One region of the Burkholderia sp. Bp9031 genome, then DNA from elsewhere that is predicted to be linked to it. Evidence: predicted binding sites of a transcription regulator. Region 1 holds the regulator's gene; each other region holds the start of a gene.
What was found. The regulator LexA, encoded in region 1, represses DNA repair genes until DNA is damaged. The targets are predictions, from matches to a motif close to ACTGTATNNNNATACAGT.

Region 1 (8,022 bases):
CATCATCGCCGACGCGCCCCGCGTGGCGAATCAGCGTTTTCCATCCCTTGCGTCCGGAATTGCGGCGCACCATGATGAGTGCATAGGGCACGTAGTCGCGATAGGGAGGTTTCATGGCTAGCTACAACAAGATTCTGCTGTGCTACGACGGCACGCTCGAAGGACGCAAGGCATTGCGGTGCGGTGCCAATCTCGCGCTGGACCTGAAGGCGGAAACGCATTTGCTGTCGGTGGTCGACATGCGCTCGAGCATCGCGCAAAGCGCAGGGTTGCTGACCGACGTCGCGTGCGGCCGCTTCGAGGAAACCGCGCGCGAGATCCTGCAGGAAGGCGTGAACTGGCTGCGCGAGCGTGGCGTCCAGGCGGAAGGCCATTTCGCGTTCGGCTATCCGATCGACGAAATCGCGAATCTCGCGACGGAGTTGAAGGCCGACCTCGTCGTCGTCGGCCATCGGTGCCGCAGCGGGTTGTCGAGATGGTGGATGGGGTCGGGCAACACGCAACTGCTCGATCGCGTGAGCTGCAGCATTCTGGTCGCATGCTCGTCGGCCGAAGAGCAAAAGGCCGAGATCGCGCGCGAACGCGAAGCGGCCACCGCGAACGGCAAGTGACGCAGTAATCGCGTGACCGGCCGGATTGTCCTGCGATTCAGGCCGGTCGCGTGCCGTGCCGCATCAGCGGCGCCTGGTCCGATCGCGACCGCTTACGCGTGCAGGTCGATCGCGGACAGTTTCCACGAGAACAGGCCGAAGCGGTGGAAGATCGCCGCATAGCGTGTGCCGTCGGCACTGCGCTGGTAGGTCACGACGAATTCATCGATATTCCTGTAGCCGGCACTCGTTTGCTGCGGATGACCCGCATCGCTTGGGCTCGCTGGCGCTGGCGCGGGTGCAGGCGCAGCCGAGGCGGTGGGACTGCTGCCCGGTACGGGTGCGCTCGCCGGATTGGCCGGCGGCACGGCCGGTGCGTTTCCGGGCGCACCGCCTGACGGCGGACCCGACCATTCGGGTGGCCGCTCGCCCGGATTACCGCGCGGCGGGATGCCGCTCATCAGCGCCGCCACACCTTCCGGTGTCGCATAGGCATCGACCAGCGGGCCGATCAATGCAGATCCGATCAGCGCGCCAATCACCGCGAGCGGATTGTCCTTCTTGACCGCGTCGATCCGGCGCATCAACTCGTCCGTGACCTGCTGCTTCAGGCTGATGCGCAGCGACGGAAAATCGACATATTCGCTGACCGCCTGCCCATCGCGCGCGTCGATCGCCGATTTCAGGCGACTGAGCGCGACGTACGGCGACGCGTATGCATAGCCGATCGCCACCAGGGCGGCGACGGCCAGCACGACGATCAGCAGGGGCTTGAGCCGCCTGGCGCGGCCCGAAGATCCAGTCACGATGCCTCCGGTGCGGACAGGTTCCGCAATCAGAGACCGCCGTGCGTGGCCGATCGTTCCTCGTCGATGCAGCGATCGATCATCCGGCACACGGCATCGATCGTCCCGACCATGATGAGCCGCGATCGACCGTGATAGACGCGCACGGGTGCACGGCGCGCCGGTTCCGCGTGATTCAGGCCGGCGTTCAGCGAGACCCGCGCGAATGCGGGGAGCGCTGACGGCAGCAGCGACGCCTGCCGTTCAACTGCGACTTCTTGGCTCACCACGGGCGCCGCGGCGGACAGCGGTGCGCAGGGCGTGCGGCCGCGCAGGTGACGCAGGCGACCGAATTGACGGAAAGGCAGCAAACGGGAAAGGCGTTCCATGATGTTCTCCTCAGCGAGACCGATTGTCAGAGTTCGCCCGAGCGGATCAGCCCGACGGCGATGCCTTCCAGCGCGAATTCCGCGCTGCCGGCCTTGACGAAGATGTTTTCGTAATCCGGGTTCTCCGCGATCAGCTCGAGGCCGCCGGGCCGGCGCATCAGGCGCTTGACCGTGACGTCGTCGCCGAGACGCGCGACGATGATCTGGCCGTCCTTCGCTTCCGTGCGCTTCTGCACGGCGAGGAGGTCGCCGTCGAGAATGCCGGCGTCGCGCATCGACAGGCCGCGCACCTTCAGCAGGTAGTCGGGCTTGCTCGTGAACAGCGCGGGATCGCACGCGTAATGCTGCGAGATATGCTCCTGCGCGAGGATCGGGCTACCGGCCGCGACCCGGCCGACGAGCGGCAGCGACAGTTGCATCAGGCCGGCGTGCGGCAGCGTGAACTGGTGCGGCGCATCGTCGATGCCGAGCAGGCGGATGCCGCGCGACGCGCCGGCGGCCAGCTCGATCACGCCCTTGCGCGCCAGCGCACGGAGATGCTCCTCGGCCGCATTCGGCGAGCTGAAACCCAGCTCGGCCGCGATCTCGGCACGCGTGGGCGGGAAACCGGAGCGCTCGATCGCGCGGCGGATCAAGTCGAACACTTGCTGTTGACGGGCGGTGAGTTTGGTCATGGCTGAACTGTATGGATAGACAGTGAGCTGTATTTTTATACAGTACTTCGCGAATTTCAAGTGTTACTTGAGGTTCGACGCGATCGCGCCGGTTCCGGCGCGATTTCGCGATGTCCGGACGCCGGTTCGTCTGCCGCAACCGTCCGTCCCGTCTGCGTTAGCACTTTTGAGTATTAAAAAATGAAGAACGATTATTTTTAATCATGTAACCCGTTCGCTAGACTGGCCCGACATCGCAATACCGACAACACTGGAGAACCAAGGATGGCGAAGCGCAATACGGGGCTGGCGGGCGGAGCGGGCCGCCTGATCGCAACACTCGCGCTGGGCGCGGCGGCGGCGCTGGGCGTCGCGACACATGCCCAGGCCGATACGACGTTCCTGAACGTGTCCTACGACCCGACGCGCGAGCTGTACCAGGACTTCAACCAGGCGTTCGGCAAGGAGTGGAAGGCGAAGACGGGCGAGACGGTCAACTTCAAGCAGTCGCACGGTGGCTCGGGCGCGCAGGCGCGCTCGGTGCTCGACGGCCTGCAGGCCGACGTCGTGACGCTCGCGCTGGCCTACGACATCGACGCGCTCGCCAACAAGGGGCTCGTCAACAAGGACTGGCAGAAGCGCTTGCCGGACAACGCGTCGCCGTACACGTCGACGATCGTGTTCCTGGTGCGCAAGGGCAACCCGAAAGGGATCAAGGACTGGGACGACCTGACGAAGCCGGGCATCTCGATCGTCACGCCGAACCCGAAGACCTCGGGCGGCGCGCGCTGGAACTACCTGGCCGCATGGGCGTACGCCGTCCACAAGCCGGGTGGCAACGAGCAGACCGCGAAGGAATTCGTGACGAAGCTCTACAAGAATGCGGGCGTGCTCGACTCGGGCGCGCGCGGTGCGACGACGAGCTTCGTGCAGCGCGGGATCGGCGACGTGCTGATCGCGTGGGAGAACGAGGCGTTCCTGTCGGTCAAGGAATTCGGCACCGACAAGTTCGAGATCGTCGTGCCGTCGGTGAGCATCCTGGCCGAGCCGCCCGTTGCCGTGGTCGACAAGGTGGTCGACAAGAAGGGCACGCGCAAGCTGGCCGAGGCCTACCTGAATTTCCTGTACAGCCCGCAGGGCCAGGAGATCGCGGCGCGCAACGACTACCGTCCGCGTTCGAAGAACGTGCCGGCGAACCTGACGAAGCAGTTCCCGAAGCTGAAGCTGTACACGGTCGACGACACGTTCGGCGGCTGGACGAATGCGCAGAAGACGCATTTCGCGGACGGCGGTGTGTTCGACTCGATCTACAAGCCGCAGTAACGCCAGGCAGCAACCCATAACGACAGCGGCGTGCCACGACAGCGCGCCGCATCCCCGACGGTCCGCGGGCGCGACGCCTCGCGCCGGCGTTTGCGTCGGACCCGTGAGCAGCAACGACCCAGCAAGAGCATCCGATGACGACGTACACCTTTCGCAAGCCGAGCGCGCTGCCCGGTTTCGGCGTGACGCTCGGCATCACGGTGGCCTATTTGAGCCTCGTGGTGCTGATCCCGCTCGCCGCCACGTTCCTGAAGACCGCGACGCTGTCGTGGGACCAGTTCGTCACCGCCGTCGCGTCGCCGCGCGTACTCGCGTCGTACCGGCTGACGTTCTCCGCCGCGCTCGGCGGCGCCTTGATCAACGCCGTGTTCGGCTTTCTCGTCGCGTGGGTGCTGGTGCGCTACACGTTTCCGTTCAAGCGCATCGTCGACGCAATCGTCGACCTGCCGTTCGCGCTACCGACGTCGGTCGCCGGCATCTCGCTTGCAGCCGTCTATGCGACCAACGGCTGGGTCGGCCAGTATCTGGCGCCGTTCGGCATCAAGATCGCGTTTACGCCGGCCGGCGTGCTGGTGGCGCTGACCTTCATCGGGCTGCCGTTCGTCGTGCGCACCGTGCAGCCCGTGCTCGAGGATTTCGAGCGCGAGCAGGAGGAGGCCGCGGCGTGCCTCGGCGCATCGCGCTGGCTGACGTTCCGCCGCGTCGTGCTGCCGGCCGTGCTGCCGGCGCTGCTCACCGGCTTCGCGCTGGCGTTCGCGCGCGCGCTCGGCGAGTACGGGTCGGTGATCTTCATTGCCGGCAACGTGCCGATGAAATCCGAAATCACGTCGCTGCTGATCATCACGAAGCTCGAGCAGTACGACTATGCGGGCGCAACCGCGCTGGCGGTCGTGATGCTGGTCGTGTCGTTCCTGATGCTGCTCCTGATCAACACGCTGCAGTGGCATCTGCAGCGCCGGACGGGCAAGGGGGCGAGCGGCCCCGCGCCGTCGACCGTCACCGTCACCTCGGCAGCAGGAGGCCAGCAATGAGCCAGGAGTCCAGTGCCGTGCTGAACAATCCGTCCGCCGCGCGCGTGAGCGCCGCGAAACGGCTCGACCCCGTCAGCGAGCCGCGCGCCGTGCGCTGGCTGCTGATCGGCGTCGCGCTGGCGTTCCTCGCGTTCTTCCTCGTCGTGCCGCTCGCCGCGGTGTTCTTCGAGGCGCTGCGCAAGGGCGTTGGCTTCTATCTCGAATCGCTCGCCGATCCCGACGCCTGGTCGGCGATCAAGCTGACGCTGACCGTCGCCGTGATCGCGGTGCCGCTGAATCTCGTGTTCGGCGTGTGCGCGTCGTGGGCGATCGCGAAGTTCGAATTCCGCGGCAAGGCATTGCTGACCACGCTGATCGACCTGCCGTTCTCCGTGTCGCCGGTGATCTCGGGCCTCGTCTACGTGCTGCTGTTCGGCGCGCAGGGCTGGCTCGGGCCGTGGCTGCAGGACCATGACGTGCAGATCATCTTCGCGGTGCCGGGCATCGTGCTCGCGACGATCTTCGTCACGTTCCCGTTCGTGGCGCGCGAGTTGATCCCGCTGATGCAGGCGCAGGGCACCGACGAGGAAGAGGCCGCGCGCGTGCTGGGCGCGTCGGGCTGGCAGATCTTCCGGCGCGTGACGCTGCCGAACGTGAAATGGGGCCTGCTGTACGGCGTGATCCTGTGCAACGCGCGCGCGATGGGCGAGTTCGGTGCGGTGTCGGTCGTGTCCGGCCACATTCGCGGCGTGACCGACACGATGCCGCTGCACGTCGAGATTCTGTACAACGAATACAACTTCGCGGCAGCGTTCGCGGTGGCATCGGTGCTGGCGCTGCTCGCGCTCGTCACGCTCGGGCTGAAGCTGCTCGCCGAGCGTCATCTGGCCGCCGAACTGGCCGGTGCACGCGATGACGTTCCCGCTCATGCCGGCCCCGTCGCCGCCATTTCGTCGAAATCGTAAAGAGGCAACCAGAATGGGTATCACCGTCCGTCACCTTCAGAAGCGCTTCGGCGATTTCACCGCCCTCGACAACGTGTCGCTCGACTTCCCGCCGGGCGAGCTCGTCGCCCTGCTCGGGCCGTCCGGCTGCGGCAAGACCACGCTGCTGCGTGTGATCGCGGGCCTCGAGCACGCGGACGCCGGACAGGTCGTGCTGCAGGGGCTCGACGTCGCGTCGGTCGGCGCGCGCGATCGCCAGGTCGGTTTCGTGTTCCAGCATTACGCGCTGTTTCGTCACATGACCGTATTCGAGAACGTCGCGTTCGGGCTGCGCGTGAAGCCGCGCCGCGAGCGGCCGTCGGAAGCCGTGATCCGCGAGAAGGTGCACGAACTGCTGAAGCTCGTGCAGCTCGACTGGCTCGCGCAGCGTTATCCGTCCGAGCTGTCGGGCGGCCAGCGCCAGCGGATCGCGCTGGCCCGCGCGCTCGCGGTCGAGCCGAAGGTGCTGCTGCTCGACGAGCCGTTCGGCGCGCTCGACGCGAAGGTGCGCAAGGAACTGCGCGGCTGGCTGCGGCGCCTGCACGACGACCTGCACATCTCGACGATCTTCGTCACGCACGACCAGGAAGAGGCGCTGGAAGTGGCCGACCGGATCGTCGTGCTGAACCGCGGCCGCGTGGAGCAGGCCGGCAGCCCGCAGGACGTCTACGATCATCCGCAAAGCGCGTTCGTCTACGAGTTTCTCGGTGCGGCGAACCGGCTGCCGGGCACGGTCGCCGGGCGCGGCTTCGTCGCCGAGGGGGCGGCGGCGCCGATCGCGGTCGACGCCGATTTCGCGGGCCCCGCGAACGCGTACGTGCGGCCGCACGACCTGCAGCTGTGGCCGGCCGGCGACGGCCATCGCGACGGCATCGCGGTCGACGTGCGCCGCGTGATCCCGCTCGGCGGCTCGGTGCGGGTCGAACTCGAGGCGCGTACCGGCGGCGCACTCGAAGCGGAGCTCGATCGCGACGCATGGCGTGCGCTCGCGCTGCAGGTCGGCGACGGCGCGACGGCCGTGCCGCGCGCGGTGCGGGTATTTCCCGCACACTGACGCCCGAACCCGGTAAAGAGAAGAGGGCGGCTACCGCTCCGAATCGACATTCGAACAACGACAGCCTAAGAGGCATACCCATGAATTTTCAGCAATTGCGTTTCGTGCGCGAAGCCGTGCGCCAGAACATGAACCTGACGGAAGTCGCGAACGTGCTGTACACGTCGCAGTCGGGCGTGTCGAAGCAGATCAAGGATCTCGAGGATGAACTGGGCGTCGACATCTTCATCCGGCGCGGCAAGCGGCTCACGGGGCTCACGGAGCCCGGCAAGGCCGTGCACCAGCTGATCGAGCGGATGCTGCTCGATGCGGAAAACCTGCGCCGCGTCGCACGCCAGTTTGCGGACCAGGACAGCGGCCACCTCGTCGTCGCGACGACGCACACGCAGGCGCGCTACGCGCTGCCGAAGGTGATCCGCCAGTTCACCGACGTGTTCCCGAAGGTGCATCTCGCGCTGCGTCAGGGCAGCCCGCAGCAGATCGCGCAGATGATCCTGAACGGCGAAGCCGATCTCGGCATCTCGACCGAGGCGCTCGATCGCTATCCGGACATCGTCACGTTCCCGTGCTATTCGTGGCACCACACGGTCGTCGTACCGAAGGGGCATCCGCTCGTCGGCCGCGAGAACCTGACGCTCGACGAAATCGCCGAGTACCCGATCATCACGTACGACCAGGACTTCACGGGCCGTTCGCACATCGACCAGGCGTTCTCGCAGGCCGGCGCCGTGCCCGACGTCGTGCTGACCGCGATCGATGCGGACGTGATCAAGACCTACGTCGAGCTCGGGATGGGGATCGGCGTCGTCGCGGCGATGGCCTTCGATCCGCAGCGCGACACCGGGCTCGTCGCGCTCGACACGCAGCACCTGTTCGAAGCAAGCACGACGCGTGTCGGGCTGCGCAAGGGCGCGTTCCTGCGCGCGTATGCGTACCGGCTGATCGAGATGTTCGCGCCGCACCTGACCGAGGCGGAAATCGCCGGGCTGCTGCGCGAAGCGGTCTGACGGCGGGGCGACGTTTCGGGGGCGCGGCAAGCGCGCGCCGGACGCGTTGCATGCGGGCCGCCATGACGCCGGTTTCGTGCCGTCACGGTGTGCCCGCGCGGCGCACTTTCGATGCTCGTGCTGTTCGCGATCGCGGTCGTTTCGGGGTGGTCGTCGATAGCAGTGGGCGTGAAGCGCCTGCACGACACCGACAAGCCGGGGTGGTGAATGCTGCCGATCGTCGGCGCG
Region 2 (8,022 bases), on a different contig from region 1:
TCGCGTACCTGGCCGCGTTCGCGCTGAAGATGCGTCGCTTCGCGTCGCTGCGGCGGCCCGCGAACGGCGTGTTGCTGGTGGTCCTGCTGCAGTTCCTGACGGGCCTGACCAACATCGTGCTGCAGTGGCCGCTGCCGGTCGCCGTCGCGCACAACGGCGGCGCCGCGATCCTGCTGCTGCTCGTCGTCATGTTAAACTTTCGCATCCTTTCAAGCCGCCCCGGCCGTGTCGTGCAGCCCGCGCGCGACGCCGCCCCGGCGTGACCGTCCCCATGCAAAGCACCCTTTCCCAATCGCCCGGTAGCCGGTTTTCGCAGTACATGGCGCTGACGAAGCCGCGTGTCACGCAGCTCGCGGTGTTTTGCGCGGTGATCGGCATGTTTCTCGCGACGCCGGGCATGGTGCCGTGGCATGTGCTGATCGGCGGCACGGTCGGCATCTGGCTGCTGGCCGGCGCCGCGTTCGCGATCAACTGCCTCGTCGAGCAGAAGATCGACGCGATGATGCGCCGTACCGCATGGCGTCCGTCCGCGCGCGGCGAGATCACGCCCCCGCAGATCCTGCTGTTCTCGGCCGTGCTCGGCAGCGTCGGCGCGTGGACGCTCTATACGTTCACGAACCCGCTGACGATGTGGCTCACGATCGCGACGTTCGTCGGCTATGCGGTGATCTACACGCTGCTGCTCAAGCCGATGACGCCGCAGAACATCGTGATCGGCGGCGCGTCGGGCGCGATGCCGCCGGCGCTCGGCTGGGCCGCGGTCACCGGCGCGGTGCCTGGCGACGCGTGGATCCTCGTGCTGATCATCTTCGTGTGGACGCCGCCGCATTTCTGGGTGCTCGCGCTCTATCGCCGCAAGGACTACGAAAACGCGGGCCTGCCGATGCTGCCCGTCACGCACGGCGAGAAATTCACACGGCTGCACATCCTGCTGTACACGGTGATCCTGTTCGCGGTCACGCTGATGCCGTTCATCTCCGGGATGAGCGGCGCCGTCTACCTGACGAGCGCGGTGCTGCTCGGCGCGGTGTTCCTCGCGTATGCGTGGAAGATCTACCGCGAATATTCGGACGACCTCGCCCGCAAGGCTTTCCGCTACTCGATCGTCTACCTGTCGCTGCTGTTCGCCGCGCTGCTCGTCGATCACTATGCACGCCCGCTGCTCGGCGTGTAACCGCACGGTTTGAACGCAATGCTCCATTCATGGTTCGGGCGCCGCGCGCGCCAAGGCTGGATGCTCGCGTGCGCATTCGCGGCAGCCGCGCTGCTCGCGGGCTGCGACAACGCGCCGAAATTCCAGAATCTCGACATCACCGGCAACACGCAGTTCGGCACCGATTTCTCGCTGCCCGATACGACCGGCAAGGTGCGCACGCTCGCCGACTTCAAGGGCAAGGCTGTCGTGATGTTCTTCGGCTATACGCACTGTCCGGACGTGTGTCCGACGACGATGGCCGAACTGTCCGAGGCGCTCAAGCAGCTCGGCCCCGATGCCGCGAAGCGCGTGCAGGTGCTGTTCGTCACCGTCGATCCGGAGCGCGATACGCCCGCGCTGCTCGGCCAGTACGTGCCCGCATTCGATCCGTCGTTCATTGGCCTGCGGCCGGCCGACGAAGCGCAGCTCAAGAAAGTCACGAAGGATTTCCGCGTGTACTACGCGAAGGTGCAAGGCAAGGCGCCCGGCAGCTACACGATGGATCACACCGCCGCGAGCTACGTATTCGATCGCGACGGCAAGCTGCGCCTGTTCGTGCGCGACGGCCAGGGCCCCGGCCCGTGGGTCCATGACCTGAAGCTGCTGGTCGACTGAGCGGCACGCGCCGCATGATCGCCCGGGCGCTCGCCCGGCGAAACGCGTGACGGCCGCGACGCGCCGTCACGCATGTTTCCTGCTTTTCCTCGATTGGCATTCGCCGCCTCGCGCGGCGGCGTGCTTGCGCACGCGCATTCGTGCGTGAGCGCGTTACGGCAGCGCCGGCACGTTGAAACCCTGCGCGGCACGCGTGATCTTGAATTCGGTCACCCGATACGTCGCGAGCCCTTCGGTCACGAACGGATCGGTCTCGAGGATCGCGTCCAGTTCGCCGCGGTCGATGCGGGCCGCGAGGATCACGCCGCCTTCGCGCGGCACCTTGGGCCCCGCCGCGATGAAGATGCCGCGCTCGAACAGCGGCTGCAGATACGCGCGGTGGCGTTCGAGTGCATCGTCGATGCGCTCGAGCGATGCGTTGTAGTGGATGTCGATGACGTACATGGATGGCCCCGGAATGTCGCCGGCGCGTCGCACGCCGGCCAGCCGGTCTTTGTAGCACAGCTGCCGTTGCGTGTCGTGCCGGACATCGAGTCGCCCATGCTCCGCGAGCACCGCCGCGGTGCATACCCATATGAGCGGGATGTATTTCACTTCCGGCCGATCCTGTGACACCATTTGCCCCTTCCTGCGAGTTCGGGCATACCCGTATCGCGCCCCATTTTCAGTTAGCAAGAAAGCGAGAAACAGATGAAGCGTCGCAGTCTCCTGAAGGTATTTTCCGTGCTGGCCACCGGTGCCGCGCTGACGCTGTCGGCGGGCGCGCACGCTGAAGACAAGGTGATCAAGGTCGGCACGGTCGCCGGTCCGGATTCGGAAGTGTGGCAGGTCGTGCAGAAGGTCGCGAAGGAGAAGGAAGGCCTGAACGTGAAGGTCATCGAGTTCAACGACTACGTGCAGCCGAACGCCGCGCTCGATTCGGGCGACCTCGACGCGAACAGCTTCCAGCATCAACCCTACCTCGACAGCCAGGTGAAGCAGCGCGGCTACAAGATCGTCAGCGCGGGTCTGACCTACATCTCGCCGATGGGCGTGTACTCGAAGAAGTTCAAGGCGCTGAAGGACCTGCCGCAAGGCGCGAAGCTCGCGGTGCCGAACGATCCGTCGAACGAGAACCGCGCGCTGCTGCTGCTGCAGACGCAAGGCGTGATCAAGCTGAAGGCCGGTGCCGGCACGGGCGGCAACAACGCGACGGTGCTCGACATCGCCGAGAACCCGAAGAAGCTGAAGATCTCCGAGCTTGACGCCGCGCAACTGCCGCGCGTGCTGTCGGACGTCGACGCAGCCGTGATCAACACGAACTACGCGCTCGCCGCGAACCTGCAGCCGACCAAGGACGCGATCGCGCTCGAATCGCTGACGAGCCCGTATGCGAACCTGATCGCCGTGCGCGCGAAGGACAAGGATCAGCCGTGGGTGAAGAAGCTGCTCAAGGCGTACCAGTCGACGGAAGTGAGGGAATTCATCAAGAAGCAGTTCAAGGGCTCGATGGTCGCGTCGTTCTGAACGCCGCACACCGGTCGGACCGCTGAAACGAAAGGGCCTGCATCGCGCAGGCCCTTTTTCATTGGCGCGGCCCGCAGGCAACTGCGCGGTGCGCGGTGTTCAGCGCCGCCTCACATCTCGCCGCGCCGCGAGCAGATCGACATGATCTGCTGGATCGCGTAGTTGTCGCGCACGCCCGGCAGCGACTGCACGACGCACTCGTGAAAGCGCCGCTCGCGCGGCAGCAGCATCGCGTTGTTGCGGTACAGCGCGTCGCAAGAGCGCTGAATCAGTTGGGCCGCTGCGCCGTTACGGCTCTCGCGCAGTGCGTTGAGCATGCAGTCGTCATACTGCGCATAGCCGTCGGTCAGCGCGAATGCCGCGCCCGGCAGCACCAGCGCGACGGCCGCGCACGCGATCGCACGGATTCCCCGTTTCATGTGCCCTCCGAGGGGGGACTGGGTCGGCGGACAGCATAACGTAAAGCGGCAAGTGCGGCTGACGCGTTGCGCCGATACCGGCGCGGACCGCAGCCGGCCGGGCAGCGCTCGCGTTTCGCGGCGGTGCGGCGGCCGGGCGCGCCGGCTTCCTCCTCGTTTTCCCCTGACGAAAATACCGGCTTCGTACCAGCACTGTGCGACGCGAGCGCATTGCCATATACTGTACATCTATACAGTTGTGGGTGGCGTCATGCTCGCATCCTCCATTTCTCCCGAATCCCTTCATCCGTCCCTTTGGCGCGGCTCGCAGCTTGCGCGCGGCGGTCCGCGCACGATCGACACGGGTTTCGCGCCGCTGTCCGCCGAACTGCCGGGCGGCGGCTGGCCGGTCGGCGGGCTCGTCGAACTGCTGGCCGCTCAGCCGGGCTGCGGCGAGATGCGGCTGCTCGCGCCCGCGCTCGCGCGCACCGTCAGCGTGCGGCGTCCGCTCGCGCTCGTCGCGCCGCCGCAGTCGCCGCATGCGACCGCGCTGGCCGGTCTCGGCGTGCCGTCCGACGCGCTGCTGTGGCTGCGTGCCGGCAGCCGCACCGATGCATTGTGGGCCGCCGAGCAGGTGCTCCGGACGGGCTGCTGCGGTGCGCTGCTGCTCTGGCAGGACGCACGGCCCGATGCGCTGCGGCGCCTGCATCTCGCGGCCGCGCGCACCGGCGACACGCTGTTCGTGATGCTGCGCCCGCTGTCGGCAGCGCGGCAGCCGTCGCCGGCCGTGCTGCGCGTCGCGCTGCATCCGGTGCCGGGCGGCGTGTCGCTCGACATCGTCAAGCGTCACGGGCCCGCGCACAGCGAGCCGCTCGTGCTCGATTTGCCGTCGCCCATCGTGGAGAGCCGCTATGCGCGTCTTGCTCGGCATCCATCTGCCGCGCCTGCCGCTCGACGTGTGCGTCGCGCCTCCGTCTGACGGCGAGGCCGGCGACGCGGGTTGCGCGGTGCTCGAGCAGGGTGTCGTGCTGATCGCCGACGCGCCCGCGCGTCGGCAGGGCGTGCGCGCGGGCATGAAGCGCGGCGGCGTGCTGACGCTCGCACCCGACACGCGGCTCGTCGAACGCGATCCCGCCCGCGAGGCCGATGCGCTGCGCGCGGTTGCGCTCGCGTTGCTGCGCTTCTCGCCGTGCGTCGCGCTCGACGACGAAGCGACGCTGATCGTCGACGTCGGTCCGAGCCTGCGCCTGTTCGGCGGCCTGCCGTCGCTGTGCCGCCAGGTGCGCGCGACGCTCGCGGCGCTCGGCTATGCGGCGCGCCTGTCCGCCGCGCCGACCGGGCGCGGCGCGTGGTTGCTCGCGCGCACGTCGGCGCGTGCGCGCATCCGGCGCCGCGTGGCCGGGCCGGCTTCGCTTGTCCGTGCGCTCGATCGTCTGCCGTGCGTGCTGCTGCCCGACGCCCGCCCGTATGCGGGCTGGTTCGACGGCCTCGGCTGCCGCACGCTCGCCGATCTGCGCGGCCTGCCGCGCGCGGGGCTGCAGCGCCGCTGCGGTCCGGCGCTGCTCGCCGCGCTCGATCGCGCGTACGGCGATGCGGTCGAGCCGCTCGCGTGGATGGCGGTGCCGCCCGTGTTCGACGTGCGGCTCGAATTGCCGGAGCGCGTCGAATACGCGGAAGCCGTGCTGTTCGCCGCGCGACGGCTCGTCGTGCAGCTGTGCGGGTGGCTGGCCGCGCGGCAGCTGTCGCTGGCCGCGATGACGTTCGATCTCGAGCACGAGCGCGGCCGCCAGGCCGTGCCGCCGACGCCGCTCGAACTCGCGTTCGCCGCGCCCGTGCGCGACGACGCGCACTTCATGCGACTGCTCGGCGAGCGGCTCGCGCGCGTCGAGTTGCCGGCCGCGGTGATCGCGGTGCGGCTGAAGGCCACGCGCGTCGAATCGGTCGCGCCGCCGGCCGACGATCTCTTTCCCGAGCCGGGCGGCACGAAAGAGACGCGCGCGCGGCTGTTCGAACTGCTGGTTGCGCGGCTCGGCGCGGAGAACGTGTTGCGCGCGGCGCCCGTTGCCGATTACCGGCCCGAAGCCGCGAACCGCTGGCTGCCGCTCGATGCGCAGGCGGGCAAGCCGGCCTGCGGGTTGCCGGCCGCGCCGCCGCGTCCCGCGTGGCTGCTGGCCGAGCCGCAGCCGCTCTTGATGCGCGAGAACCGGCCGGTGTTCCATACGCCGCTCAGGATGATGTCGTCGGCCGAGCGGATCGAAGCCGGGTGGTTCGACGGGCAACTGGCCGCACGCGATTACCACGTCGCCCAGGACGAGGCCGGTGCGTGCTACTGGGTGTTCCTGGAGCGTTCGGGAAGCCAGGCCGAGCCGCACTGGTTCCTGCACGGCTTGTTCGGGTGAACGGCAATGGTTGCGGAACTCGGTTGGTTGCCCGATTACGCGGAGTTGTTCTGCCGGTCGAACTTTTCGTTCCTGCATGGCGCGTCGCATGCGGACGAACTGGTCGAGCGGGCGGCCAAGCTCGGCTATCGCGGGATCGCGATCACCGACGAATGCTCGCTGGCCGGCGCGCCGCGCATGCATGTCGCGGCAAAGGCGCAAGGGCTGCCGCTCGTCATCGGGTCGTATTTCGAAGTTACACCGGATGAAGCCGCACCGGGCCACGATCCGGGCCCCGGCGCGTTCGGGCTCGTGCTGCTTGTGCAGAACCGGGAGGGTTACGGCAATCTTTCCGAGCTGATTTCGTGGCGGCGGATGGCCGCGCCGAAGGGCACTTACACGTTGACGTCGCGGATGCTGTCGGCGCCGCCTGCGGAGTTCGCGCACCTGCGCGGCATGCCCGACTGCTTCGCGATTCTCGTGCCCGCGTATCCGGTGCGTGCGGACGTGCTCGACGCGCAGGTCGCATGGTTTCGTGCAACCTTCGGCGAGCGCGCGCGGCTCGGGCTTGTGCAATTGCAGCGCGCGCTCGACGGCGCGCAGCGCGACGAGATTCGCGCGGCCGGCGAGCGGCGCGGCGTGCGTATCGTCGCGCTCGGCGACGTGACGATGCACCGGCGTTCCTGCAAGCCGCTGCAGGACGTGATGACGGCGATCCGCGTCGGGATGCCGGTTTCGGAGTGCGGATATGCGCTCGCGCCGAATGCGGAACAGCATCTGCGCGCGCGCAACCGGATCGCGCAGCTGTTTTCGGCGGAGGAGATCGCGCAGACGTGCGCGATTCTCGACGCGTGCGATTTCGAACTCGACACGCTTCGCTACGAGTATCCGGACGAAATCGTGCCAGCGGGGCACACGCCGACGAGCTACCTGGAACAGGAAACCCGGGCAGGCGCGGCCGCGCGTTATCCGCAGGGTATTCCGGAAAAGGTCGCGGGGCTGATCAAGCATGAACTCGACCTGATTGCGAAGCTGAGCTATGAGCCGTTCTTCCTGACCGTCTACGACATCGTCAAATACGCACGCAGCCGGAACATCCTGTGTCAGGGTCGCGGCTCGGCCGCGAACTCGGTCGTCTGCTATTGCCTCGGCATCACCGAGGTCAATCCCGATCAGAGCACGATGCTGTTCGAGCGCTTCATCAGCGAGAAGCGCGGCGAGCCGCCCGACATCGACGTCGACTTCGAGCATCAGCGCCGGGAAGAGGTCATTCAGCATATCTACGAAAAATACGGCAAGGATCGCGCCGCACTCGCGGCGGCCGTCTCGACGTACCGCCCGCGCGGCGTGCTGCGAGAAACCGGCAAGGCGCTCGGTGTCGATCCGATGCTGGTCGACCGCGTTGCGAAGGGGCATCGCTGGTTCGACGGCAGCCGCAACCTGCTGCAGCAATTCGCATCGACCGGCCTCGACCCGGCGACACCGATCATTCGCGCATGGGCCGAACTGGCCGGGCGCTTGCTGAACTTTCCGCGTCACCTGTCGCAGCACTCGGGCGGCTTCGTGATCAGCCGCGGCAAGCTCACGCGGCTCGTGCCGGTCGAGAACGCGGCGATGGACGGGCGGCGCGTGATCCAGTGGGACAAGGACGATCTCGAGGCGCTCGAGTTGATGAAGGTCGACGTGCTTGCGCTCGGCATGCTGTCGGCGCTGCATCGCGCGTTCGACATGCGCACAGCGTGGCGCGGGCCGCAGGAGGACGGCGAGCCGTTCACGCTGAAGCACATTCCGCAGGATGACGAAGCAACCTACGACATGATCTGCGGCGCCGATACGGTCGGCGTGTTCCAGATCGAATCGCGTGCGCAGATGTCGATGCTGCCGCGCTTGCGGCCGCGCAACTACTACGACCTCGTCGTTCAGGTGTCGA
Region 3 (8,022 bases), on a different contig from region 1:
CGGATTGCTCGGCGACAACGCGCGGACCTGTTCGATGATGAGAGCGAGGAGAACCGAAAAGAAAGTCATGCGTGGCGCCGTCTTCGGAGTTATGTCATTTTTTGCATAACGATAGCACAGCGTAAGGGCCGCATGGCTGCTGGCGCGACAGGCCCGGTGCCGGCCGCATGAGCCAGATCAGACGGGAGGCTCTCCGGCTGCCAAGAAGCGGTACAGATTGCGCAACATGCCTGCAGTTGCGCCCCAGATGAAGTAACGCCCGGCCGATTCGCCATTCGGATAGGGCATCGCAAAAAAACGACGCTCGCCGCCTTCCCAGCGGAACACGCGCACCTGGTGGTTCGCGGGACTCATCAGGAACGCGAGCGGCACTTCGAAAATCTCGGCGACTTCGAACGTGTCGGCCTGCACGGTGAACGGCGGATGCACGAGCCCCACGACGGGCGCCACGCAGAAGCCGGTACCCGTCAGGTAGTCGGGCAGCGCGCCGAGAATCTCCACCCGTTCGGCGGCCAGCCCGATTTCTTCCTTCGCCTCGCGCAGCGCGGTTGCGGTCGTATCGCGATCGAACGGCTCGCGGCGGCCGCCGGGGAAGCTGATCTGCCCGGCGTGGTCGTTCAGGTGATCGGCGCGCTGGGTCAGCAGCACGGTGAGGCCGCTCTCGCGCACGACGAGCGGCACGAGGACAGCGGCGCTGCGCGGATCGACGCCCTCCTGCAGCCTCGCCTCGCCGGGCTCGACGCTCCAGTCGAGCGTGCGCGCGAAACGCTCGCGCAGCCCGGGCGGCGTCATCAGGCGGGCATCGATGGACGGCAGGCCGGCGCCAGTGCCTTCGACGGGCAGCACTTCGGGATCAATGATGGGGCGGCGATTCAAGGGGCTCTCGGGTTCGTGACGTATCGAGCATATTGTCGCGCCAGAATGAAAAAAGCACCCGGGAGGGTGCTTTTTCCTTACAGCTCTTACTCTTGGGAAGCTGCTGCGGCGCGATCCTTCGACACCAGCTTTTCCTTGATTCGAGCCGACTTGCCCGAACGCTCGCGCAGGTAGTACAGCTTCGCGCGACGCACATCACCGCGACGCTTCACGACGATGCTCGCCAGCAGCGGCGAGTAGGTCTGGAACGTACGCTCGACGCCTTCGCCCGACGAGATCTTGCGGACGATGAAGTTCGAGTTCAGGCCACGGTTGCGAATCGCGATCACGACGCCTTCGTACGCCTGAACGCGCTTGCGGTTACCTTCAACCACGTTCACGTTCACGATCACCGTGTCGCCCGGGGCGAATTCGGGGATCGTCTTGCCGGCGAGCGCGCGCTCGATCTCTTCCTGCTCAAGTTTTGCAATCAGATTCATCACTGACTCCTAAAGCCATCTTGTCGGCGTTTGCACCCGCCTGCTTCCAGGCCTGGCCCCGATAGAGGATGGATTTACATCAGGCACCGCGCACGCATGCACGGCACCGCCATTTCCCGCCCGCGACGCCGCCTCAGGAGGCGCTCTTCGCTTCGCGTGCGAGGTTCGCAAGCCACGCCTCGTCGGCCCGGCTCAACAACTTCTCGCGGCGCGCCCGGACGATCAGGTCCGGCCGCTTCCGCAACGTATTCTTCAATGCTTCCTGGCGTCGCCACCGTTCGATCTCGGCATGATGCCCGCCGAGCAGCACGTCCGGTACGCGCATCCCCTCGTATTCCTCGGGGCGCGTGTAATGCGGACAATCGAGCAGCCCGTCGGCGAAGCTGTCCTGCACCGCCGACTGCGCATCGTTCAACACACCGGGCAGCAGGCGCACGACGGCATCCATCATCGCCATCGCCGGCAGTTCACCACCGGACAGAACGAAATCGCCGAGGCTGATTTCCTCGTCGACGCAACGATCGAGCAAACGCTGATCGATCGCTTCGTAGCGGCCGCACAGCACGATGAAACCGGGTTCCTGCGCCATCCGCACCGCACGTTCGTGCGTGAACGGCGCACCCTGCGGCGACATCATCACCACACGCGTGCTCGCGATGCCCTGCTCCGCCTGCGCTGCTTTCGCAGCGCCGATCGCGGCCTCGAGCGGCTTGGCCAGCATCACCATGCCCGGACCACCACCATACGGACGATCGTCGACCGTGCGGTAATTGTCCGTCGTGAAATCACGCGGGTTCCAGGTGCGCAACCCAAAGCGCTCCTGCTTCACAGCCCGACTGGTAATTCCCCAGTCGGTCAGCGCACGGAACATTTCGGGAAAGAGCGTGACGACGTCGAACTGCACCGCGCTCTCCGTAACCTGGTTCATTAGTAATCGGCTTCCCAGTCGACGACGATGCGACGTGCCGCCTGATCCACCGTTTTGACGTAGACGCCGACGAACGGAATCAGCCGTTCGTCGGTGGCCGGCCGACCATCCTTGCCGACTACCGGATACTCGACGCGCATGATCGAATGCACGCCGTTGTCGATCATCCCGCTCACCGTCCCGAGCACCACCGATTGCTCGTTGACGACCTCGAGGCCGATCAGGTCGACCCAATAGAATTCGTCCGCGTCCAATGCCGGGAAATCCTCCCGGCGCACGAACACGCGAAAGCCGCGCAAAGCGAGTGCGGCATCGCGGTCGCTGACACCTGCGGCATGCGCGACGACAGTGTCACTGTGCGTCTTCGACTGCAGGATGCGGGCGGATAACCGCTCCCCACCCCGTTCCAGCCACCAGCGGCGCGCCTTGAGCAGCGCGTCGCCGCCGCGACCGGCGTCGGCATGCGTCGCCACCTTGATCCAGCCCTTCAGGCCGTAGGCGTCGACCACCGCCCCGACCTCGACAGCATCGTCAGGCCAGGCTTGCACCGCTTCGAGACTGCCCTGCTCGGCAGCCGCACCGGCGCTCGCGACAACGTCGCGCTCGACCGGCTTGCGGACGAATGCGCCAAACGACGCTCGCCCGCGCTTTGCGTTACCGGAATCGTGACCGGACATCAATGCTCCTTGCAGCCGGCACGACCGGCACACCGCGCCATTGTTAGGCAGCCGGCTGCGCCTTTTGCGCTTCTTTCACGAGACGCTGGACGGTCGGCGACAGTTGTGCGCCAACACCTTGCCAATACGTCAGGCGATCTTGAGCGATACGCAGCGATTCGCCCTTCGTAGCAACCGGGTTGTAGAAGCCGACGCGCTCGATGAAGCGGCCGTCACGACGGTTGCGCGAATCGGTAGCGACGATGTTGTAGAACGGGCGCTTCTTCGAGCCGCCGCGAGCCAGACGGATGATAACCATATGAAATCCTTCGGGAAAACCGGGTTCGAAACTACTGAAACGTGCGATTATAGCCGGAAACCAAAGCCACAACAAACACTTACGCGCAAAAATTCCGCAGGCGCCCTGTCCGCCGGGCATACAATCGTCGTGTCCACGACGCTCCCCGCCGCCATGCCGCTATTTCGCGTGACCCCGGCGCGCCGCGCGCAGCACCGCCTCGCGGGCTTGCTGGCCGGCCTCGTCACCTGCCTCGCAGCCACCGCGGCTTGCGCCGCACCGCCGGTGGGCGAACTCGTCGTGCCGCCCGGCTTCCGCGTCGACGTGCTGACCGACGCCGTGCCGACCGCCCGCGAAATGGCGTGGTCGCCGCGCGGCATTCTATATGTCGGCTCGCGGGAAGGCCGCGTGCATGCATTCGTGATGCAGGAGGGCCGGATCACGGCCCGGTACGTGATCGCATCGGGGCTCGACATGCCCGTCGGTGTCGCGTATCGCGACGGCGCGCTCTATATCTCAGCCGTGTCGCGCATCCTGCGCCTCGACCACATCGACGACCGGCTCGCCAGGCCGCCCACCCCGGCAGTCGTGACGGACGCACTGCCGGCCGAACATCATCACGGGTGGAAATTCATTGCGTTCGGCCCCGACGGCAAACTCTACGTTCCAACCGGCGCGCCGTGCAACGTGTGCCTCGCCGATCGTAGCCGCTACGCGATCATCGCACGCATGAACGCCGACGGCAGCGGTCGCGAAGTATTTGCCCGCGGCGTGCGCAATACCGTCGGCTTCGCATGGCACCCCGATTCGGGTGAATTGTGGTTCACCGACAACGGGCGCGATCTGATGGGCGACGACGTGCCCGACGACAAGCTCAACCGCGCGCCACGCGCGGGGCTCGACTTCGGCTTTCCCTACTGTCATGGCGGCGACACGCCCGACCCCGAATTCGGGAGCGCCAACGTGTGCCGCCGCTATGTGCCGCCCGTGCTGAAGCTCGGTGCGCACGTCGCGGCACTCGGCATGCGCTTCTATACGGGACCGATGTTTCCTGCGTCGTTTCGCAACAACATCTTCATTGCCGAACACGGCTCGTGGAATCGCAGCTCGAAGGTCGGTTACCGCGTGATGCGCGCGGTCGTGTCAGCCGACGGCAGCCACTCACGCCAGACACCATTCATCACGGGCTGGCTGCGCGCGGACGGCACCGTGTGGGGACGCCCGGCCGACGTGCTGCCGCTGCCGGACGGCTCGCTGCTCGTCAGCGACGACCATGCAGGCGCCATCTACCGCGTCACCTATGCGGCACCTTGACGCAGGCGAGGGGTGACCAGGCCCGACCGGGCATCGTAGAATGCGTGCCGGGCCGAGCGCCCCGCGCCGGCCTGCCGGCCGCCCATGCCAACGATAACCCGCCGCCACCCATGTCCAGCAGCACCGCACCGTTCCGCCGCTTCCGCTCCAAGACGCTCACCGCCGCCCTCGCGCTCCTGTTCGGTTCGCTCGGCGCGCACCGCTTCTACCTGTACGGCTTTCGCGACGTGTACGGCTGGGCGCACTTGCTCGCGACGATCGTCGGGATTCCGGGTTTCATGCTGCTCGCCGCGACCCAGCGCAGCGCCGGCCTCGGATGGTGGCTCGCCGTGCCGGGCGCGATCTCGCTGCTGGCTGCGTTCCTCGCCGCGCTCGTCTACGGCCTGCGCCCCGACGAGAAATGGGACGCTCAATTCAATGCCGATACGGGCAAGCACAGCCGGTCGGGCTGGACAGTGATCTTCATCGTGATCTTCTCGCTGCTGATTGGTGCATTCCTGCTGATGACCGCGCTCGCGCTGTCGTTCCAGACGTATTTCGAATCGCAAGTCGAAGCGGCGAAGCAGATTTCGCAGTAAGCGCCGACGCGCCCCGATCAGAACAGGCTCAACTGCATGTCGTCACGCGGTTTCACGCCGGTTGCGCCCCCTACCATGCGCCGAGTGGCCGCCCCGGCCGCCGGCGCGCCGCGAAACTGCGACAGATCCAGAATGCCGTTCGCACGCTCGTTCAACCCGAGGCGCTTCACGGCCTGCCGGAAACGCTGCCGCAACAGGTCGGCCCAGATACCCTCGCCCTTCATCCGTTTCGAGAAATCCGAGTCGTAATCCTTTCCGCCGCGCATGTCGCGCACGCGATTCATCACGCGCTCCGCGCGATCGGGAAAATGCGCGGAGAGCCAGTTCTTGAACAGTGGCGCGACTTCCCAAGGCAGCCGCAGGATGATGTAGCTCGCATGCGTCGCACCGGCTTCCGCGCAGGCCTCCAGCACGCGTTCCATATCCGGCTCGGTGACGAACGGGATCATCGGTGCGATGCTGACACCCACCGGCACGCCCGCGTCGCGCAGCGCGCGGATCGTACGCAGCCGGCGCGCCGGCGTCGCCGCACGCGGCTCGAGCGTGCGCGCGAGATCGGCGTCGAGCGTCGTGATCGTGACCGCGGCCATCACCTGCCCCCGCTCCGCCATCGGGGCAAGCAGGTCGAGATCGCGCTCGATCAGCGACGATTTCGTGATCGCGGCGAACGGCAGCCCGTGATCGTGCATCACCTGGATCACGCTGCGCGTGATGCGCAAGTCGCGCTCGACCGGCTGGTATGCGTCGGTGTTGACGCCAAGCGCGATCGGTTCCGGCACGTAACGCTTGCGCGAAATCTCGCGCTCGAGCAGTTCGGCCGCGTTGACCTTCGCATAAATGCGGCTCTCGAAATCGAGCCCCGGCGACAGGCCGAGATAGCTGTGGGTCGGCCGTGCAAAGCAGTAGATGCAGCCGTGCTCGCAACCACGATACGGATTGAGCGACACGCTGAACGGAATGTCCGGTGACCGGTTGTGCGTCAGGATGCTCTTTGCGCGCTCCTCAAACACCTGCGTGCGCAGCGGAGCGGGCAAATCCGCGTCGTCCGATTCGTGCGTCCAGCCGTCGTCGACCGCTTCGCGCAGCGCCGTTTCGTACCGCCCCTGGAGGTTGTCGACCGCACCGCGCCCCTTGCGGGGCGCTGGCGGCGCTATCGGAAATTCGTTGTCGGACCGACCGTCCATGCGCTCACCCATTCACCTGCACCTAATACTGTATATTTATACAGTATTAGGTGCAGCATGCCAAGGGCGAGATAAGGGGTCCGACAGCAGGCCCGGCAACGGCCCTGCCGCAGCGGTCATTCGCCGACCGAGATCGTCAGCGTCTCCTTGATTTCCTCCATCACGACATAGCTCTTCGACTGCACCGCGCCGGGCAGTTGCAGCAGGATGTCACCGAGCAGCTTGCGATAGTCGGCCATCTCACCGATCCGCGCCTTGATCAGATAGTCGAAGTCGCCGGACACGAGATGGCATTCGAGCACCTCGTCGATCTTCATCACTTCGCGACGGAACTGCTCGAACATGTTGCCGCCCTTGTGGCCGAGCGTGATTTCGACGAACACCAGCAGCGCCGCGCCGAGCTGGCCCGGATCGACGCGAGCGTGATAGCCGGTAATGACGCCGTCGCGCTCCATGCGCCGCACGCGTTCGATGCACGGCGTCACGGTCAGTCCAACCTGTTCCGCGAGGTCCTTCATCGCCATCCGGCCGTCGTCCTGAAGCAGTTTGAGGATGCGCCGGTCGAGCTTGTCGAGCGAGCGTACTGGCTGGCGTTGCGTTCTCATTGGTTTATGCTGAAAACCTGAAAAATACGATAACAAAACCTACACATTCGACAATACCATAGCTCAAAAAACTAGATCAGCTAGAGGTTACACGGAGACGCACGTGCGCCCGGCCTCGACCTGATTCCTTCCATCTGGAGCAGCTATGCGAGTCGTCATTCTGGGCAGCGGTGTGGTGGGCGTGGCAAGCGCGTATTACCTCGCGCGCGCCGGTCATGAAGTCACGGTGATCGACCGGGAAGCCGGTCCGGCGCTCGAGACGAGCTTCGCGAACGCGGGCCAGATCTCGCCCGGCTATGCCGCGCCGTGGGCCGCGCCCGGCGTGCCGCTGAAGGCCGTCAAGTGGATGTTCGAAAAGCACGCGCCGCTCGCGATCCGCCTCGACGGCACGCGCTTCCAGCTCCAGTGGATGTGGCAGATGCTGCGCAACTGCACGGCCGAGCGTTATGCAGTCAACAAGGGCCGCATGGTCCGCCTCGCCGAATACAGCCGCGATTGCCTGCAGGCGCTACGCGCCGATACCGGCATCCAGTACGAAGGACGCACGGGCGGCACGCTGCAGCTGTTCCGCACGCAACAGCAACTCGATGGCGCGGCCAAGGACATCGCGGTGCTGCAGGAAGCAAACGTGCCGTTCGAACTGCTGTCGCCGGCCGAGCTGAAGAATGCCGAACCCGCACTCGCGGCCGTGTCGCACAAGCTGACGGGCGGCTTGCGCCTGCCGGGCGACGAAACGGGCGACTGCCAGCTGTTCACGACGCGCCTCGCGGCGCTCGCGGAATCGCTCGGCGTGAAGTTCCGCTACAACACGCCGATCGACGCGCTCGCGATCGCCGGCGGCAAGATCGCCGGCGTGCAGTGCGGCAGCGAGACGGTGCGCGCGGATGCGTATGTCGTCGCGCTCGGCTCGTACTCGACCAGCTTCATCTCGAACCTGATGAAGATTCCGGTCTATCCGCTCAAGGGCTATTCGATCACCGCGCCGATCGTCAACGAGACGGCTGCCCCCGTATCGACGGTGCTCGACGAAACCTACAAGATCGCGATCACACGTTTCGACCAGCGCATCCGCGTCGGCGGTATGGCCGAGATCGTCGGCTTCGA

Region 2: a site for LexA is predicted at 3,955-3,972, ahead of imuA (translesion DNA synthesis-associated protein ImuA). Genes of this name have one in related genera too.
Region 3: a site for LexA is predicted at 6,341-6,358, ahead of DIE15_RS28510 (PA0069 family radical SAM protein). Genes of this name have one in related genera too.

The regions. Positions count from the first base shown of each region.
Region 1 is NZ_QTPW01000005.1:245,506-253,527, reverse strand. Features, by position in the region: gene DIE15_RS36950 (hypothetical protein) at 1-115, opposite strand, end outside; gene DIE15_RS09410 (universal stress protein) at 114-611, shown strand; gene DIE15_RS09405 (DUF2939 domain-containing protein) at 704-1,396, opposite strand; gene DIE15_RS09400 (hypothetical protein) at 1,426-1,764, opposite strand; gene lexA (transcriptional repressor LexA) at 1,791-2,438, opposite strand; gene DIE15_RS09390 (sulfate ABC transporter substrate-binding protein) at 2,703-3,740, shown strand; gene cysT (sulfate ABC transporter permease subunit CysT) at 3,875-4,771, shown strand; gene cysW (sulfate ABC transporter permease subunit CysW) at 4,768-5,715, shown strand; gene DIE15_RS09375 (sulfate/molybdate ABC transporter ATP-binding protein) at 5,729-6,787, shown strand; gene DIE15_RS09370 (CysB family HTH-type transcriptional regulator) at 6,868-7,794, shown strand; gene DIE15_RS36790 (DUF805 domain-containing protein) at 8,002-8,022, shown strand, end outside.
Region 2 is NZ_QTPW01000016.1:55,911-63,932, reverse strand. Features, by position in the region: gene DIE15_RS21050 (heme A synthase) at 1-263, shown strand, start outside; gene cyoE (heme o synthase) at 272-1,174, shown strand; gene DIE15_RS21040 (SCO family protein) at 1,193-1,810, shown strand; gene DIE15_RS21035 (YciI family protein) at 1,964-2,254, opposite strand; gene DIE15_RS21030 (MetQ/NlpA family ABC transporter substrate-binding protein) at 2,501-3,316, shown strand; gene DIE15_RS21025 (VF_A0006 family four-cysteine protein) at 3,427-3,735, opposite strand; gene imuA (translesion DNA synthesis-associated protein ImuA) at 3,986-4,693, shown strand; gene DIE15_RS21015 (DNA polymerase Y family protein) at 4,626-6,113, shown strand; gene DIE15_RS21010 (error-prone DNA polymerase) at 6,120-8,022, shown strand, end outside.
Region 3 is NZ_QTPW01000028.1:89,016-97,037, forward strand. Features, by position in the region: gene DIE15_RS28470 (CobD/CbiB family protein) at 1-69, opposite strand, end outside; gene DIE15_RS28475 (CoA pyrophosphatase) at 178-876, opposite strand; gene rplS (50S ribosomal protein L19) at 963-1,355, opposite strand; gene trmD (tRNA (guanosine(37)-N1)-methyltransferase TrmD) at 1,489-2,283, opposite strand; gene rimM (ribosome maturation factor RimM) at 2,283-2,960, opposite strand; gene rpsP (30S ribosomal protein S16) at 3,004-3,258, opposite strand; gene DIE15_RS28500 (sorbosone dehydrogenase family protein) at 3,412-4,551, shown strand; gene DIE15_RS28505 (NINE protein) at 4,662-5,129, shown strand; gene DIE15_RS28510 (PA0069 family radical SAM protein) at 5,147-6,325, opposite strand; gene DIE15_RS28515 (Lrp/AsnC ligand binding domain-containing protein) at 6,430-6,918, opposite strand; gene DIE15_RS28520 (D-amino acid dehydrogenase) at 7,064-8,022, shown strand, end outside.